Regions from separate parts of the Dongia sp. genome, predicted to be linked through region 2. Evidence: riboswitches for the same ligand, from Rfam matches in the RefSeq annotation. Region 2 holds a riboswitch; the other holds the start of a gene.
The links. Region 2 has a riboswitch for cobalamin ahead of ACH2CY_RS05855 (hypothetical protein). Riboswitches for the same ligand answer to the same signal wherever they lie in the genome.

Region 1 (7,703 bases), on a different contig from region 2:
TCGATCAGGAACGGCCGCTTCAGCGCATCCTCCAGCGCCTTGGAGAGCGAGCGATCGACCAGGTTCTGCCGCGTGATGGTGGGGTCGTTGGGCAGGATCTTGCCCGGCTTGAACACCAGCTTCACGTCCATCATGTCCTTGGCGATGGCGAAGACCTGCTGCGCCTGCCTTGGATCGATCGGATGTGGCAGCTGGCGGATCACATAGGCGATGTCGCCGGCCACGCTCTGAGCGAGCCGCCTTGTCACCGTGTCCCAATGGCTGGTGTAGAAGACCCAGGCCGATATCGCCTGCAGCAGGATCACCGGGGTCACGATGATGATGATCGAGCGGCCGAGCAGGGTCCGCGGCATCAGCCGCTCCACCGCCGCCAAGAACTCGCGCGCCTGGGCCAACATCAGTCGGGCTGCAGCAGATAGCCGCGGCCGCGCACCGTCTGCAGGTAGCGCGGGAAGCGCGGATCGGCCTCGATCTTGCGCCTGAGACGCGTCACCTGGACATCGACCTGGCGGCTGCCCGCGGCTTCCGGCGCGGCCGCTTCTTCAGTCTCGGAAGCGGAGGAGGAGGTAAGCTCGTCGCGGCTGACCACCTCGCCGGCGCGGTTGCAAAGCTCGGCCAGCAGCTCGGTCTCCGCTTCCGTCAGATAGACCGGTTCCTCGCCGCGGAACAGGCGCCGGCGGTCGAGCTCGAACAGGAACTCGCCGAATTTGATCACCCGCCGCTGCGGCGCCGCGCGCGGCGCGGTGCGGGCGCGCTTCAGGATCGACTGGATCCGCAACACCAGCTCCTTCGGCTCGAAGGGCTTGGTGAGATAGTCGTCGGCGCCGGTCTCGAAGCCGGCAATGCGGTCCTCGGTCTCACTGCGGGCGGTCAGCAGCAGGATCGGCACGTCGCTTTCGGCCCGCAGGCTGACCGTGAGCTCGAGCCCGTTCTCGCCCGGCATCATGATGTCCAGCACCAGCAGGTCGAAGGCGAGGCTCTTCATCTTGTCGCGGGCATCGGCGGCGTCGTTCGCCGTCACCACGTTGAAGCCCTGCTCGGAGAGGAATCGCGCGGTGAGATCGCGAATCCGGCGGTCGTCATCGACGACGAGGATATGGGGCTGGTCGCTCATGCCCGCTATCCTACCGCCGGGTTTGCGGATTGAACCGTTCGCGATCGGATTCGTTGATCAGGCCGAGCAGCACCTTGCGGAAGCCTTCGACCGCTTCGGCGCCGGCGCTGCGATAGGCCCTGGCGACCAGCGCCCGCTGCTCCTCGGTCAACTTCCTTTCGAGCTCGGCGCCGCGGTCGGTCAGGCTCAAGAGTCGCTGCCGCCGATCGGTCGAGCCGGGGCGCTGGGTGATGAAACCCTGGCGCACCAACTGGCTCAACACGCGGGAGAGGCTCTGCTTGGTGATCTTCAGGATGTCGAGCAGTTCCGAAACCGTCATGCCTGGGTTGCGCCCGACGAAATAGATCACGCGGTGATGCGCCCGGCCGAAGCCGTATTGCAGCAGGGTCTCGTCCGCTTTCGCCGTGAAGTCCCGGTAGGCGAAGAACAAAAGCTCGATCCCCTGGCGCAGGTCGTCGTCCCGGAGGAACAGCAGATTGAGCGGCGATTTCACTTCAGCCATTTTATGTCAGCACTGTTGACTTATTTTTCCGAAGCTTCTAAATTCAGCCCAGATACGATGCTTTTATAACCTGAGAAGCCTGACCGGAGGAAACCTTACCATGAGCCTGGTCCCCTATGACGATCGCGACGGCGAGATCTGGTACGACGGCAAGTTCGTGCCCTGGCGCGAGGCGAAGGTCCATGTCCTGACCCACGGATTGCACTATGCCTCCTGCGTGTTCGAAGGCGAACGCGCCTATGGCGGCAAGGTCTTCAAGTCACGCGAGCATTCGGAGCGCCTGCACAAGTCGGCCGAGATCCTGGGCTTCAAGATTCCCTATGCGGTGCAGGAGCTGGTCGCGGCGAAGGAAGAACTGATCCGTCGCGCCGGCCTGGTCGATTGCTACGTCCGGCCGCTGGCCTGGCGCGGCAGCGAGATGATGGGCGTCGCCGCGCAGCAGAACACGATTCATTGCGCGATTGCGATGTGGCAATGGCCGGCCTATTTCTCGCCGGAGCTGCTGGAGAAGGGCATCCGCGTGAAGTGGGCGAAGTATCAGCGCCCGGCGCCGAACACCGCGCCGACCGCCTCGAAAGCTGCGGGCTTGTACATGATCTGCACGATCTCGAAGCATGAGGCCGAAGCGGAAGGCTATCAGGACGCGATGATGATCGACTATCGCGGCCAGCTTGCCGAAGCCACCGGCGCCAACGTCTTCCTGGTGCAGAACGGCGAAGTTCACACGCCGACGCCGGACTGCTTCCTGAACGGCATCACCCGGCAGACCGTCATGGATCTCGCCCGCCGCCGCCAGCTCAAAGTGGTCGAGCGCGCGATCATGCCGGACGAGCTCGCGAAGACCGACGAGGTCTTCCTGGTCGGCACCGCGGCGGAAGTGACACCCGTGGGCCAGGTCGGCGACTACAAGTTCAAGGTCGGCCCGGTGACGCGGCAGCTGCGCGAGGACTACCTGAAGGAAGTCCGCGCGCACGAGAACAGCGCGGCGGCGTAGCAACGCGGGCGAAGTCGCGTACCCCCACCCCGGCCCTCCCCCGATTCGGGGGAGGGAGAAGATCACAGTCTCGCTGCAATCCCCTCCCCCGAATCGGGGGAGGGTTAGGGTGGGGGTGCGAATATCCGCTTATGCAGCGGACTCGGGCTATGCCGCGGCCTTCTTCTTTGCCGCCTCTTTGCGCGCGCGGGCCCAGAGGTTGAGGCCCTCGACGCCCGCCGAGAAGGCGATGGCGAAGTAGAGGTAGCCCTTCGGGATTTGGAAGTGCAGGCCTTCGCCCAGCAGCGCCACGCCGATCAGCAGCAGGAAGGCGAGGCAGAGCATCTTCACCGAAGGATGCTTGTCCACGAAATCGCCGACCGCATTCGCCGCCGCGATCATCACGATCATCGCCGTCACGACCGCGGCAACCATCACCTCCAGATGATCCGACATGCCGACCGCGGTGATGACGCTGTCCAGCGAGAAGACGATGTCGAGAATCGCGATCTGCACCACGGCGGAAGCGAGGGTCAGATAGGTCTTCTTCGTCCCTTCTTCCTCGTGCGCGACATCGATGTTGTGATGGATCTCGGTGGTCGACTTGGCCAGTAGGAACAGTCCGCCGCCCAGCAGGATGATGTCGCGCCAGGAGAGGTCGTAGGCGTGCTCCGGCCCGAACCAGTCGACGGTCAATATCGGCTCCTTCAGTCCGGCCACCCAGGAAATCGAGGCCAGAAGCGCGAGCCGCGTCAGCAGGGCCAAGGCCAGCCCGAGGCGCCGGGCGAGCCGCTGCTTATCCGGCGAAACGCGGCCGGCGACGATCTGCACGAACAGCAGATTGTCGATGCCGAGGACGATCTCAAGCGCCGCCAGCGTGACGAAACTGAGGATGACGGCAGGATCCGTCAAAAGGAGCATGTAGTCGGACATGGGAAGCGGTCGCCCCGGTCGGCCGTTTCAGGAAATGGAGAATTGGCGGTTTGTCAGGAAGATTTCAAGCTGGGAGCCGGCTACTTCCTTAGCCAGGCCGCCTTGCGGGCGTCGTCGCTGGTCTTGGCCTCGACCCAGCGGGCGCCTTCGGGGCCGTCTTCCAGCTTCCAGAACGGCGCCTCGGTCTTCAGCCAGTCGATCAGGAAGGCGCAGGATTCCAGCGCCGCTTCGCGGTGGCTGGAGGCGGTCGCGACCAGCACGATCCGGTCGCCCGGCTCCAGCCGGCCGTAGCGGTGGATGATCAGCGTTGCTGACAAGGGCCAGCGACGCTGCGCCTCGGCCTCGATCTCGGCGAGACGCTTCTCGGTCATGCCGGGGTAATGCTCCAAGGTCATCGAGGACGCGGCACCCGAGCCTTCGGGCGCGATGTCTCGCACCAGGCCGATGAAGCTCGCGACGCCGCCGACCTGGTGATTCCCGGCGGCGAGCTTCTCGAGCTCGGCGCCGATGTCGAAATCCTGCGTCTGGACCCGGACGGTCACGACTTCAGCCGCCGGTCACCGGCGGGAACAGCGCGACCTCGTCGCCGGCCTTCACCGGATGCGTCAGGCCGACATAGTCCTGGTTGACCGCGACCTTCACCGCCTTGCGCTCCTTGAGCGCGGTCGCGTAATTGGGGCCGAGGCTTTCCAGCCAGTCGAGCAGCTGCCCGACCTCTTTCACGTGGGCGGGAACGTCGAGGGTTTCTTCGGCCTTGCCGATCTTCTGGCGGAGCCAGGCGAAATAAAGCAGCTTCATGATCTCTACTTAATAAGGGCGCGAGGAAGGTCCATGGCCGTCACCATCTACCATAACCCGAATTGCAGCACTTCCAAGAAGGTGCTGGGCTGGCTGAAGGAAAAGGGCCACGAACCCAAGGTGGTCGAATACCTGAAGACCCCCCTGGACGAGGCGGGAATCAAATCCCTGCTGAAGAAGCTGAAAGTCGGGCCGCGCGACATCCTGCGCAAGAAAGGCGAGGCCTTCGAGGCGTTGAAGCTGACCGACAAGACCAGCGACGAAGCCCTGATCAAGGCCATGGCCAAAACCCCGGTCCTGATCGAGCGCCCGATCGTGGTCGGGCCCAAGGGCGCGGTCGTCGCCCGGCCGCCGGAGCGGGTCTGGGAGACGGTTTGAGCCCGTTAACCTTCTCGGCGGATTTTGCTGCACCGCCCCGGGCTTCCTGCTAGTTTCCGGCCGTTCGCAGGGAGGGAAGCCGGTCCGATGCCGGCGCTGCCCCCGCAACTGTAGGACCAGGCCCGGGCGTAGTGCGTCCGGGCAACGGACCCGATGGAAACCACTGGCCGTATACTGGGCCGGGAAGGCGCGGGATCCGGCGGTCGAGCCAGGAGACCTCGGCGAACGCTCTTTATAACGGTCGGCGCCTCGGCGGGAGGAGCGCAACACCTTGTCGAAGTCTCCATCTTCTGCCCCTGCACCCAAGCTGTCCCTGGGCATGTCCGGCGTGATCACGCCCTTGCCGCCGGTAAGCCTGGTCCTGGGCGGCGCGCGCTCAGGGAAAAGCCGCTATGCCGAAGCCCTGGTCGATCGCCATCCCGGCCGCCGCACCTATCTCGCCACCGCCGAGGTGCTTGACGACGAGATGGCGGCGCGGGTGAAGACTCATCGCGAGCGCCGCGATTCGGATTGGAGGACCGTCGAGGAACCCCTCGATCTCGCCGGCGCCTTGAAGGCCGAAACGGAACAGGGAGCGGCGGTCCTGGTGGATTGCCTGACGCTCTGGCTCGGCAATCTCCTGGGGCAGGCGCGGGACGTCGAGGCCGAGATCGCCGGCCTGGTCGCCGCGCTCGGGCAGTTCGGCGGGCCGGTGGTTTTCGTCTCGAACGAGGTCGGCCAGGGGATCGTCCCGGACAATGCGCTGGCCCGGCGGTTCCGCGACCTCGCCGGCATCCTGCATCAACGCCTGGCGGAGAAGGCGGATCACGTGGTGTTCGTGACCGCCGGACTTCCGATGAAATTGAAGTGAGAAGAGAAGTTCTATGACGACGAAGATCCCCGCAACCATCGTGACCGGCTTCCTCGGCGCCGGAAAGACGAGTCTCATCCAGAATCTGCTGCGCAACGCGCGCGGGCGCCGCATCGCGCTGATCATCAACGAGTTCGGCGAGCTCGGGGTCGATGGCGAGATTGTGAAAGGCTGCGGCATCGAGGATTGCCCGGAAGAGAATATCGTCGAGCTGGCCAACGGCTGCATCTGCTGCACCGTCGCCGACGACTTCCTGCCGACCATCACCGCCTTGCTCGACCGGCCGCAGCCGCCGGAGCATATCGTGATCGAGACCTCCGGCCTCGCTTTGCCGAAGCCGCTGATCCGCGCCTTCAACTGGCCGGAAGTCCGGACGCGGGTGACGGTCGACGGCGTGATCGCGGTGGTGGACGGCCCGGCCGCGGCGGCCGGCCGCTTTGCCGACAATCCGGAAGCGGTCGCGGCACAGCGCGCGGCCGACGAGTCCTTCGATCATGAGAGCCCGCTGGCGGAACTGTTCGAGGACCAGATCAACAGCGCCGATCTCATCATCCTCAACAAGAACGACCAGATGTCGCCGGACGACCGCACCGCCGCCAAGGACGTGATCGACCGCGAGATGAAGCGCAAGGCCAAGCTGGTCCTCTCCAGCTTCGGCGCGATCGATCCCGAGGTGCTGCTGGGTCTCGGTGCCGCGGCGGAAGACGACCTCGACACCCGCTTCTCGCATCACGAGCTCGAAGGCGAGGACCATGATCATGACGAGTTCGAGAGCTTCCAGATCGACATGCCGGTGCTCAAAGCCCCGGAGGAATTGCTGGCGCGCCTGAAGCCGGCGATCGCGACCCATGACATTCTGCGCGTCAAAGGTTTCCTCGACGTGGCCGGCCGCGACATGCGCCTGGTGCTGCAGGGCGTCGGCGGCCGCATCCAGCATTACTACGACCGCGCCTGGGGTTCCGACGAGGCACGCAAGGGCCGGCTCGTGGTCATCGGCCTCAAAGGCCTCGACCGCGCGGCGATCGAAGCGGCGGTCAAGGGCTGAAACTTTGCACTGCGCCGGCCTTTCGCACCCCCACCCTAGCCCTCCCCCCATTCGGGGGAGCGGACTAGAGCGAGTCCTTTCTTCTCCCTCCCCCGAATCGGGGGAGGGCCGAGGTGGGGGTGCGTAATGCATCTTCTCGCCGCGAAGCCCGGTGAAATCAGCGACGGAACAAATGCGATCGACCTCGGCCAGACGCCGGGCGAGATCGTCATCCTGTCCGCCGCGGATACCGAGCTCGCCTGTCTCGCCGCGGCCCATGCCGCGCTGCCGGAGCCGAAGCCGAGTCTCCGGCTCGCCAATCTGCTCATGCTCCAGCACCACCTCTCGGTCGACGCCTATGTCGAGGACATCATCGCGCAGGCGAAGCTCGTCGTTGTGCGGCTGATCGGCGGGCGGCGCTACTGGCCCTATGGGCTGGAGGAGATCTCCGCGACCTGCCGCGCCAACAATATTCCGCTGGCGGTACTGCCGGGCGACGACCAGCCGGATCCCGAGCTTGCCGATTTCACCACGCTGCCGCCCGAAAACGCGCATCGGCTCTGGCGCTATTGCACCGAGGGCGGAATCGAGAACGCGCAGCAGGCCTTGCTGCATGCCGCGAGCCTGATCGGCGGCGATGCCGAATGGCTGGAGCCGCGGCCGCTGCTGAAGGCCGGGCTCTATTGGCGGGGTGAAACCGTCACCAATCTCGCCGATCTCAGGTGGCATTGGCGCACCGGCCGGCCGGCTGCGGCGATCGTCTTCTACCGCGCGCTGATGCAGGCCGGCACCTTGAAGCCGATCGACGCGCTGATCGCGGAACTGGACCGGCGTGACATCAACGTCCTGCCGGTCTTCGTCAACAGCCTGAAGGACGCCGTCGCGGCGGATCTCCTCGCCGCGCTGTTCGCGGAAGCCAAGCCCGACCTGGTGCTGAACGCGACCGGCTTCGCGGTCTCGCAGCCGGGCGGGGATTTTGCGACGCCTTTCGACGTCGCCGACTGCCCGGTGCTGCAGGTCGTGCTCTCCAGCGGCAGCGCCGCGGATTGGGAGCAGAACACCCGCGGTCTCTCGCCGCGCGACCTCGCCATGCAGGCGGCCTTGCCGGAGCTCGACGGCCGCATCCTGACG
Region 2 (7,703 bases):
GGAAGTCGATCGCCGCGAAGGCGACGATCGCCAGGCCCGTCAGCGGAAGCACGATCGCCACCGCGAGCCCGATGGGCAGAATGCCCCGCGGGATCCGGTAGTCGCCGGGATAGCGCGGCGCACCGAGCGCGCCGGCCCGAGGGACGGCGCCACGGCGGGCGGCGTCCCGAACGATTCGGGATTCATGATTCAATTTCTCTAAAAGGTACGAAGCGAAAGCGGCGATCGGATCAGGCCGCTTGCGGTGGACCTTGGGAGAAGAGGTTGGAAGGATAGAGCGAGAGGGGCGCCGGAATCGCCGCGGCGCGCCGGACCGGCACAGCCTGATCCTTGGCGCGCGGCAGGAACGCGATCGCGCCGTCGGCCGGCATGGCGAGCGGCACCTGGAAAGCCATCGCGCAGCTCGGGCCGCAGAGCTGGCACTTCTGCGGATGGTCGGACGGCGCCGCCGGCGCCTGGTCGCCTTGCGACCTGCCCGGCCCACAGAGATGGGCGTCGAGCTCGGCCTGCAGCGGATCGGCCGCGACCGCGAAGGCGGGGATGAGCGCGCCCAGCAGCAGTGCATAGGCCGCGAGCAGGCCGATGCCGAAACGATGCCGCCGCACCCGTCCGATCATGGGCGGCAAGCCTCGTATTCCGGCGGGTTGCGCGGATAGAAGGTGGCGCAGAGCGCATAGGCCTCCGGCAGGTCGACATCCGTCGGGGTCGCGCGCTGCAGGGCGAGGTGTCCCGGCAGGAGGTGGGTGTGCGGCCCGTCCGGCGACTTGCCGCCGGGTGGCGGGATCGGCGTCGCGACCTCGATGCGGCCGAGCGGGCTTTCGACCACGCGGGTCGGGTTCGACTCCAGCAGCAGCTTGCCGCAGCGTTGCAGCACTGCATCGAGCGGCAGACCGACGGCGGCGTTCAGCGCGGCATCGAGCGCCGGCGACGCGCTGCGCAGCAGGAAGCGCATATGGTCGCGGCCGAGGCCGAGATCGAAGAGATTCTCGCCGCGATGCGCGGGCTGGATTGCCGCCGTATCCGGGCCGCAGGCGGTCAGCAGCAAGCTCGGCGCCGACAGGATGCGCGGGCGCGGGATGACGATGAAGATCGCCCGCACCCCGCCCGCGGCATCGGGATCGCGCCATTGCAACGCGCGGAGATCGGGGCGCGGCGTGAAGCGCAGCGCCCCGCGCGCGGTGACGGCGCGCAGCTCGGGCTCGACCGAAACCTCGGCCGGCTCGCCGGCGCCGAACGTGAACTCTGCGGAGGCGCCATGGCAGCCGGCCACCCAGGTGCCGCTGCGCCGGAGCAGCGTGTCGGCGATGAGGCCGGCGACTTCGTCCGGCAACCAGGGCAAGCGCGTGACGGCGATGCCGAGTTGATCGATGCGCGGCGGCAGCGCCGCCCAGATCGCGCGCTTGCGGTCATCGCCCGCCTTCGACCATTCGGAGATCTCGGCCGACGAACGCGCACAGCCGAGGCAATAGCCGCTGACGTCGTCAACTTTGCAGATGCCGGTGCAGGGCGAGCCGATCGGGCGAACCTCGATGTTCATGGTGCGGCAGACTAGCGCCTGATCCGCCTGCGATCGAGTCGCATCTTGACCGGCAAGCTGCGTCTCTCTACCAAGAACGCCGATGGTTCCTCGCCGCAGCAATGGGGCGGGGATAATAGGGAACACGGTGCGATGCCGTGGCTGCCCCCGCAACTGTAAGCGGTTCGTCGAACATCCATGCGGCCCAGCGTTCAAGACCTGGGCCGCGGCCACTGAGAAAGCCTCTCGGGAAGGTGGATGCCGACAACAACCGCGAGCCAGGAGACCTGCCATCACCCATGCAACTCTTCTTGCCGGCGGGGCGTCCGGAGAAAGAAAACATGTTCCGGCCATCTTCCCTCGAGCGTTCCGTCGACCGCCTGGCGGCGCTCTTCACCCTGTCCACCAAGAGCAACGGCGAGCTGCGCCTCGAGGTCTTGCGCTGGGTGCTCGACCTGCCGCCGGAGATCGACCCGGCGCTGGCCGCGCAGGCCCTGATCGGCCGGCAAGCGCGCGGCCAAAGCGCGCCGCTCTGCGATTTCGCCCAAGCGATCCTCGCGGAGCTGGGGCGTTCGGACCGCGCCCGGCTCGCCGCGATCCCGCAGGCCCGGCGCCGCCATGCGGCGCTAACGTGACCGAATGAGTCGCTGTCGCGCCAAGTTCCGGCCCTCGCGCCGGATTGACGCTTTGCCGGCCGAATCCTTATAATTCCCGGCGATGGTGCCCCGACGGATGAAGTCCAGGGGCTTAAAAGGGAACACGGTGCGGACGACCCAAAAGGGGCCAATGCCGTGGCTGCCCCCGCAACTGTCAGCGGCGAGCCGAGCGTCACTTATGACCACTGGAGGAAACTTCGGGAAGGTCGGCGCAAGGCGGAGACCCGCGAGTCAGGAAACCTGCCATCGGGAGTGAGACCTGCAACCGCGCGACGGGGATGTCGCGCCAGATAGGAGACTTTCGATGACTTCCGCCACCACCCAGACCCGCATCAACACCGCCACGATCAGCACCACCCGGTCGAAGACCCTGATCGCCGCCAGCATGGCCGCCTTCCTCGGCGCCTTCATGATCTGGGGCGTCGGCATCTCGCATATCGCGGCGGCCCATAACGCGGCCCACGACACCCGCCACTCCAACGGCTTCCCCTGCCACTAAGGGGCTAGTCACATGCAGATGTTTCGGCGGCTGTTCATCGCAGCCGCGAGCGCCGGGCTATTATCCGGGCTCTTCGTCACGCTGGTGCACAACGTGACGACAGTCCCCATCATTCTTCAGGCCGAGGTGTTCGAGAGGGCCGCCGAGGAACAATCCGCCGCTGCCGATGCCGCAGCGACGGAGGAAGGGCACGACCATGACGCCGCGGGTCAATCGGCCGAGGGTCATGCGCATGACGGCGAAGCCTGGGAGCCGCAGGACGGGTTCGAGCGCACTGCCTTCACCGCCCTGGCCGATCTGCTGACCGGCATCGGCTTCGCCCTGCTGTTGCTCGCCGTCTATGCGGTCTCCGGACGGGCGATCGATTGGCGCCAGGGCGTCTATTGGGGTCTCGGCGGCTTCGTGGTCTTCATCCTGGCCCCCAGCATCGGCCTGCCCCCGGAGTTGCCCGGCAGCGCCGTCGCGGATCTCACCGCCCGGCAGATCTGGTGGGTCGCGACCGTGGCGCTGACCGCCGGCGGGCTCGGCCTGCTGTTCTATGTCCGGGAACCTAAGCCGCTCTGGGTCGTGGTCGCGTTGGCCATGATCGTGGTGCCCCATGCGATCGGCGCACCGCAGCCGGCGGAATACGCCGCCGCGGCGCCGGAAGCCCTGCAGCACCGCTTCGTCGCGGCCACGATGATCGCGCAACTGCTGTTCTGGGCCGCGCTCGGGCTGCTCAGCGGATATTGCTACAAGCGGTTCGTCGCGCCGGCCGTTTGATCGATTGTAGGCCCCGGCACGTCGTGTCGGGGCTTACGCCTTCCCGAAACCGCAATGCCGCATCACGAAATCGGCGATCGCGCCGATATCGTTGAGGTCGATGACCGGCAGCTTCGTCTCCGGCTTCGGCCCGTCGACCAGCACGGCGACGATGTTCGGGTCCTCGACGGCCAGCAGCGGCTTGCCGTTGGCCTCACGGTAGATCTCCAGCTTGTCGTGACCTTCGCGCTTGAAGCCTTCGACCAGCAGCAGATCGACGTCGCTCATATGCCGCATCAGCTCCTGAGACGTCGGCTCCGGGCTGCCGCGATGCTCATGCATCAACGCCCAGCGGTTGCCGGAAGCGACCAGCACCTCGGTGGCGCCGGCCTCGCGGTGGACATAGGAGTCCTTGCCGGGCGTATCGACGTCGAAGGCGTGGTGCGCGTGCTTCATGGTGGAGACCGTGATGCCGCGGCGAATGAGCTCGGGGATCAGCTTGGCGAGCAGGGTGGTCTTGCCGGCCCCGCTCCAGCCGGCCAGGCCCAAGACCTTCACTTCTTCGCGTCCGCGCGGTCGTCTTCGGCCATATGCTTGATGCCGACCCGGAAATAGTCGTAGCCGGTGACCAGGGTCAGCGCCGCGGCCAGCCACATCAAGCCTTCGCCGACCAGCTGGACCGGCCAGCCCGGCATGACGTCGCCGACGATCAGGAAGCCGACCGCCACCATCTGCATCGTGGTCTTCCACTTGGCCAGCATCGAGACCGGCAGGCGGACCTTCAGCTCGGCCAGGTATTCGCGCAGGCCGGAGACCAGGATCTCGCGGCAGAGGATGATCAGCGCCGGCAGGACCACCCAGCCGGAGATCTGGCCATGGGCGGTCATCGACATCAGGATCGCCGCCACCACCAGCTTGTCGGCGATCGGGTCGAGGAAGCGGCCCAAGGCCGAGACCTGGTCCATCCGCCGGGCGATATAGCCGTCGAAGAAATCGGTGATGCAGGCGACCGCATAGAGGATGAAGGCGATCCAGCGCAGCCACGGCTGGTCGAAGAACAGCAGGGCCGCGATCAGCGGGATCGCGGCAATCCGCGACAGGGTGAGGATATTGGCGATGTTGGTCATGACGTTTGGCGCACGTCTTCTTCGCTGTTCCGGGGAAAAAATAGCAGGTCGAATCCGGCCTGTCATAGTCACGAATCGGGGCTGAAATGCGGCGAATCAGCCTCCCTCACTCAGCCACCGTGGAAGTGATCGTAGATCTTCTTCGCCACCGCCTCGGAAACCCCCGGCACCGCCGAGAGATCCGACAGCCCGGCCTGGGACACCGCCCGGGCCGAGCCGAAATGCAGCAGCAGCGCCTTCTTCCGCTTGGCGCCGATCCCCGGCACGTCGTCCAGGATTGAATGCCGGATCTCCTTGGAGCGCTTGGCCCGGTGCGCGCCGATCACGAAACGGTGCGCCTCGTCGCGCAGCCGCTGCAGGAAGTAGAGCACCGGGCTCTTGGGGTCGAGGCTGAACGGCTCGCGGCCCGGCATGAAGAAGCGCTCGCGTCCGGCATTGCGGTCCGGCCCCTTGGCGATCGAGGCCACGCAGACATCGGCGATGCCGAGATCGGCCATGACCTGCATCACGGTGTTGAGCTGGCCCTGGCCGCCGTCGATCAGCACCAGGTCCGGCCAGAGGCCCTTGTCGCGATCCGGATCCTCCTTCAGCGCGCGGTTGAAGCGGCGGGTCAGCACCTGCCGCATCATCGCGTAGTCATCGCCGGCGGTAACCGGGGGCCGAGCCGGATCGATGGTCGCAATCGCCTGCTCCAGCGAGGCATTGGGCTCGACCTCGAAGCGCGGCATCGGCGCTTCCGCAAGCCCTTCGGGACTCTGGGGGCCATCGGGCATCTCCGGCGTCTCCTCCTCCGCTTCCTCCTCCTTCCGCGTCACGTCGCGGATCGAGTATTTGCGGTACTGGTTCTTCATGAAGCCTTCCGGCCCGGCCACGATCATCGCGCCATAGGGATTGGTGCCGGAGATATGGCTGTTGTCGTAGACCTCGATCCGCTTCGGCGGCTGCTCCATCTTGAACAACTCGGCCAGCGCCGCCAGCAGCCGGGTCTGCGAGGCCGACTCCGCCATCCGCCGGGTCAGCGCGTCCTTCGCGTTCAGCAGCGCGTGATCCAAGGCCTTGCGCTTGTCGCCGCGCTGCGGCGCCAGGATCTCGACCTTGCGATTGGCGCGCAGAGACAGCGCCTCGGTCAGCAGCGCGGCTTCCGCCGGCATCTCGTTGACCAGGATCAGCTTCGGCGGCGTCTTGTTCTCATAGAACTGGCCCATGAAGGCCGCCAGGATGTCCTTCACCTCGGCCTGACGGTCATGGGCCGGGAAATAGGCGCGGCTGCCGTAGTTGCTGTTGTTGCGGAAGAAGAACACCTGCACGCAGCTATGGCCGGACTCTTCCTGGTGCGCGGCGATGATGTCGGCTTCTTCCACATTCTCCAGGTTGATGTCCTGGCGGCTCTGGATCGCGGCCAGGGCCTGGATGCGGTCGCGGAGCCGCGCCGCCTTCTCGAACTCCAGCGCATCGGAGGCCTGCTGCATCTCGGCGGACATCCGCAGCTTCACCGCATCGCTCTTGCCGGTGAGGAATGAATGCGCCTCCTGCACCAGCCCATGGTAATCGGCCTCGGTGATGCGTCCGACGCAAGGGGCCGAGCAGCGCTTGATTTGGAACTGCAGGCAGGGCCGGGTGCGCGCGGCGAAGATCGAATCCGAGCAGGGCCGCAGCAGGAAGGCGCGCTGCAACGCGACGATGGTGCGATTGACCGCGCCGGCGGAAGCGAAGGGCCCGAAATATTCGCCCGGCCGGTTGCGTGCGCCACGATGCTTCGCAAGTTGTGGCGCCGGATGATCGCCGGTGATCAAGATATAGGGGAAGCTCTTGTCGTCGCGCAGCAGCACGTTGTAGCGCGGCATGTAGCGCTTGATCAGATTCGCTTCCAGCAGCAGCGCTTCCACCTCGGTGTGGGTGGTGACGAATTCCATCGACGCCGTTTCGGAGATCATCCGCTGGATGCGATTGCCCTGACGGTAGGGCTGCGTGTAGGCGGTGACGCGTTTCTTCAGGTCGCGCGCCTTGCCGACATAGAGAACGTCGCCTTTCGCATTCATCATGCGATAGACGCCGGGGCTGTTCGGCAGGGTTTTGACCTTCTCGCGGATCACGCCGGCGCCCTGCGCCAGCCGGCCGCGCTCGGCGCGCGGCGCTTCCGTTGAATCTTCAGGCGTTTCCGTGTCGGTCCAATCGTCGCTCATGCTGTTCGGGATATAAGCTGTTCCAGAGCATTATTCTGGCGGCAGCAAAGCCGCGCGTCGTTTTCCGGACTTTTACGCCGCGACTCTGGTCTTAACCAGGACGGATATCCCCTGTTTCTGTGGATAAGTCTGTCGGTAATCTCCGGCCGGTTTGACGGCGATCAGAGCTTCCGGCAGCCTCCCGGAAATGCATAGAAAACGGGCAGAAATGCCAAGATATTGATCTATATGATCTTATTCAGCCCGCCCTGAAATATCGTGGTCATAAAGCGGACTCCACTCTTGACTCCCGGGGGCGTTTGAGACTCCCGCCGCCATGTGAACAACTTGGCTCAGGATTCTCCGATTAGGGGCCTGATACGATTAATTTTTCGCTGTCACGGCACTGTCGCGGTTTGGGCTCTTGCGCGTCGCAAAAACGGGGACCGCAGCGCATCAAGGCCGTGTCACCGGGAGTTGCGGACCCTTTCGATCTCCACGCCGACGCTGTCGGCCTCGGGGAAGACGTCGAGCTTCTCGATCCGCACTTTTGCAGATTGCACACGCCGGTCGACGAGGCAGGCTTGCGCGATCCTGTCGGCCAAGGTTTCAACCAGGTTGATATGGCCCTCGTCGACGATGGCGCGCACCTGCTCGACGAGATCGGCGTAGTTCACGACGTTGTTGAGCTCGTCCTTGATCGCCGGGTGTTCGGTGGCAACCAGCTCGAGATTGATGCGCACGCGCTGGGTGCCCAGCTTCTCGTGCTGATAAACGCCGATCCGTGCCGGCAACACCAGGTCGCGGACCAGGACCTTCATCATGCGGGATGCCGCAGTTGAGGGATGCGCGGCGATTTTTTCAGCCTGACTCATGCGGTTAGAACCCTCCACAGCTGAAGATGTTGCCGCACTCTGGGGCCGGCTCGACAATCGAGCATATGAAGAAGCCGCGCTCTGGGGCTTCTATGCAGGGGCTGCCCGCCCCCTGCACACCATCATT

Region 1: it holds a riboswitch for cobalamin, as region 2 does, so the genes downstream of both, cobU (bifunctional adenosylcobinamide kinase/adenosylcobinamide-phosphate guanylyltransferase) here and ACH2CY_RS05855 (hypothetical protein) in region 2, are expected to answer to the same signal.

What each region holds. Positions count from the first base shown of each region.
Region 1 covers NZ_JAYRKD010000016.1:91,736-99,438, reverse strand. The annotation lists gene ACH2CY_RS16810 (ATP-binding protein) at 1-398, opposite strand, end outside; gene ACH2CY_RS16805 (response regulator) at 398-1,114, opposite strand; gene ACH2CY_RS16800 (MarR family winged helix-turn-helix transcriptional regulator) at 1,125-1,616, opposite strand; gene ACH2CY_RS16795 (branched-chain amino acid aminotransferase) at 1,717-2,610, shown strand; gene ACH2CY_RS16790 (TerC family protein) at 2,758-3,522, opposite strand; gene ACH2CY_RS16785 (molybdenum cofactor biosynthesis protein MoaE) at 3,603-4,064, opposite strand; gene moaD (molybdopterin converting factor subunit 1) at 4,069-4,320, opposite strand; gene arsC (arsenate reductase (glutaredoxin)) at 4,354-4,698, shown strand; cobalamin riboswitch at 4,742-4,937, shown strand; gene cobU (bifunctional adenosylcobinamide kinase/adenosylcobinamide-phosphate guanylyltransferase) at 5,018-5,548, shown strand; gene cobW (cobalamin biosynthesis protein CobW) at 5,562-6,593, shown strand; gene cobN (cobaltochelatase subunit CobN) at 6,720-7,703, shown strand, end outside.
Region 2 covers NZ_JAYRKD010000004.1:193,490-201,192, reverse strand. The annotation lists gene ACH2CY_RS05865 (hypothetical protein) at 231-617, opposite strand; gene ACH2CY_RS05860 (DUF1289 domain-containing protein) at 614-1,537, opposite strand; cobalamin riboswitch at 1,604-1,826, shown strand; gene ACH2CY_RS05855 (hypothetical protein) at 1,858-2,151, shown strand; cobalamin riboswitch at 2,218-2,435, shown strand; gene ACH2CY_RS05850 (CbtB-domain containing protein) at 2,477-2,671, shown strand; gene ACH2CY_RS05845 (CbtA family protein) at 2,684-3,433, shown strand; gene mobB (molybdopterin-guanine dinucleotide biosynthesis protein B) at 3,467-3,970, opposite strand; gene pgsA (CDP-diacylglycerol--glycerol-3-phosphate 3-phosphatidyltransferase) at 3,967-4,539, opposite strand; gene uvrC (excinuclease ABC subunit UvrC) at 4,650-6,722, opposite strand; gene folB (dihydroneopterin aldolase) at 7,169-7,525, opposite strand.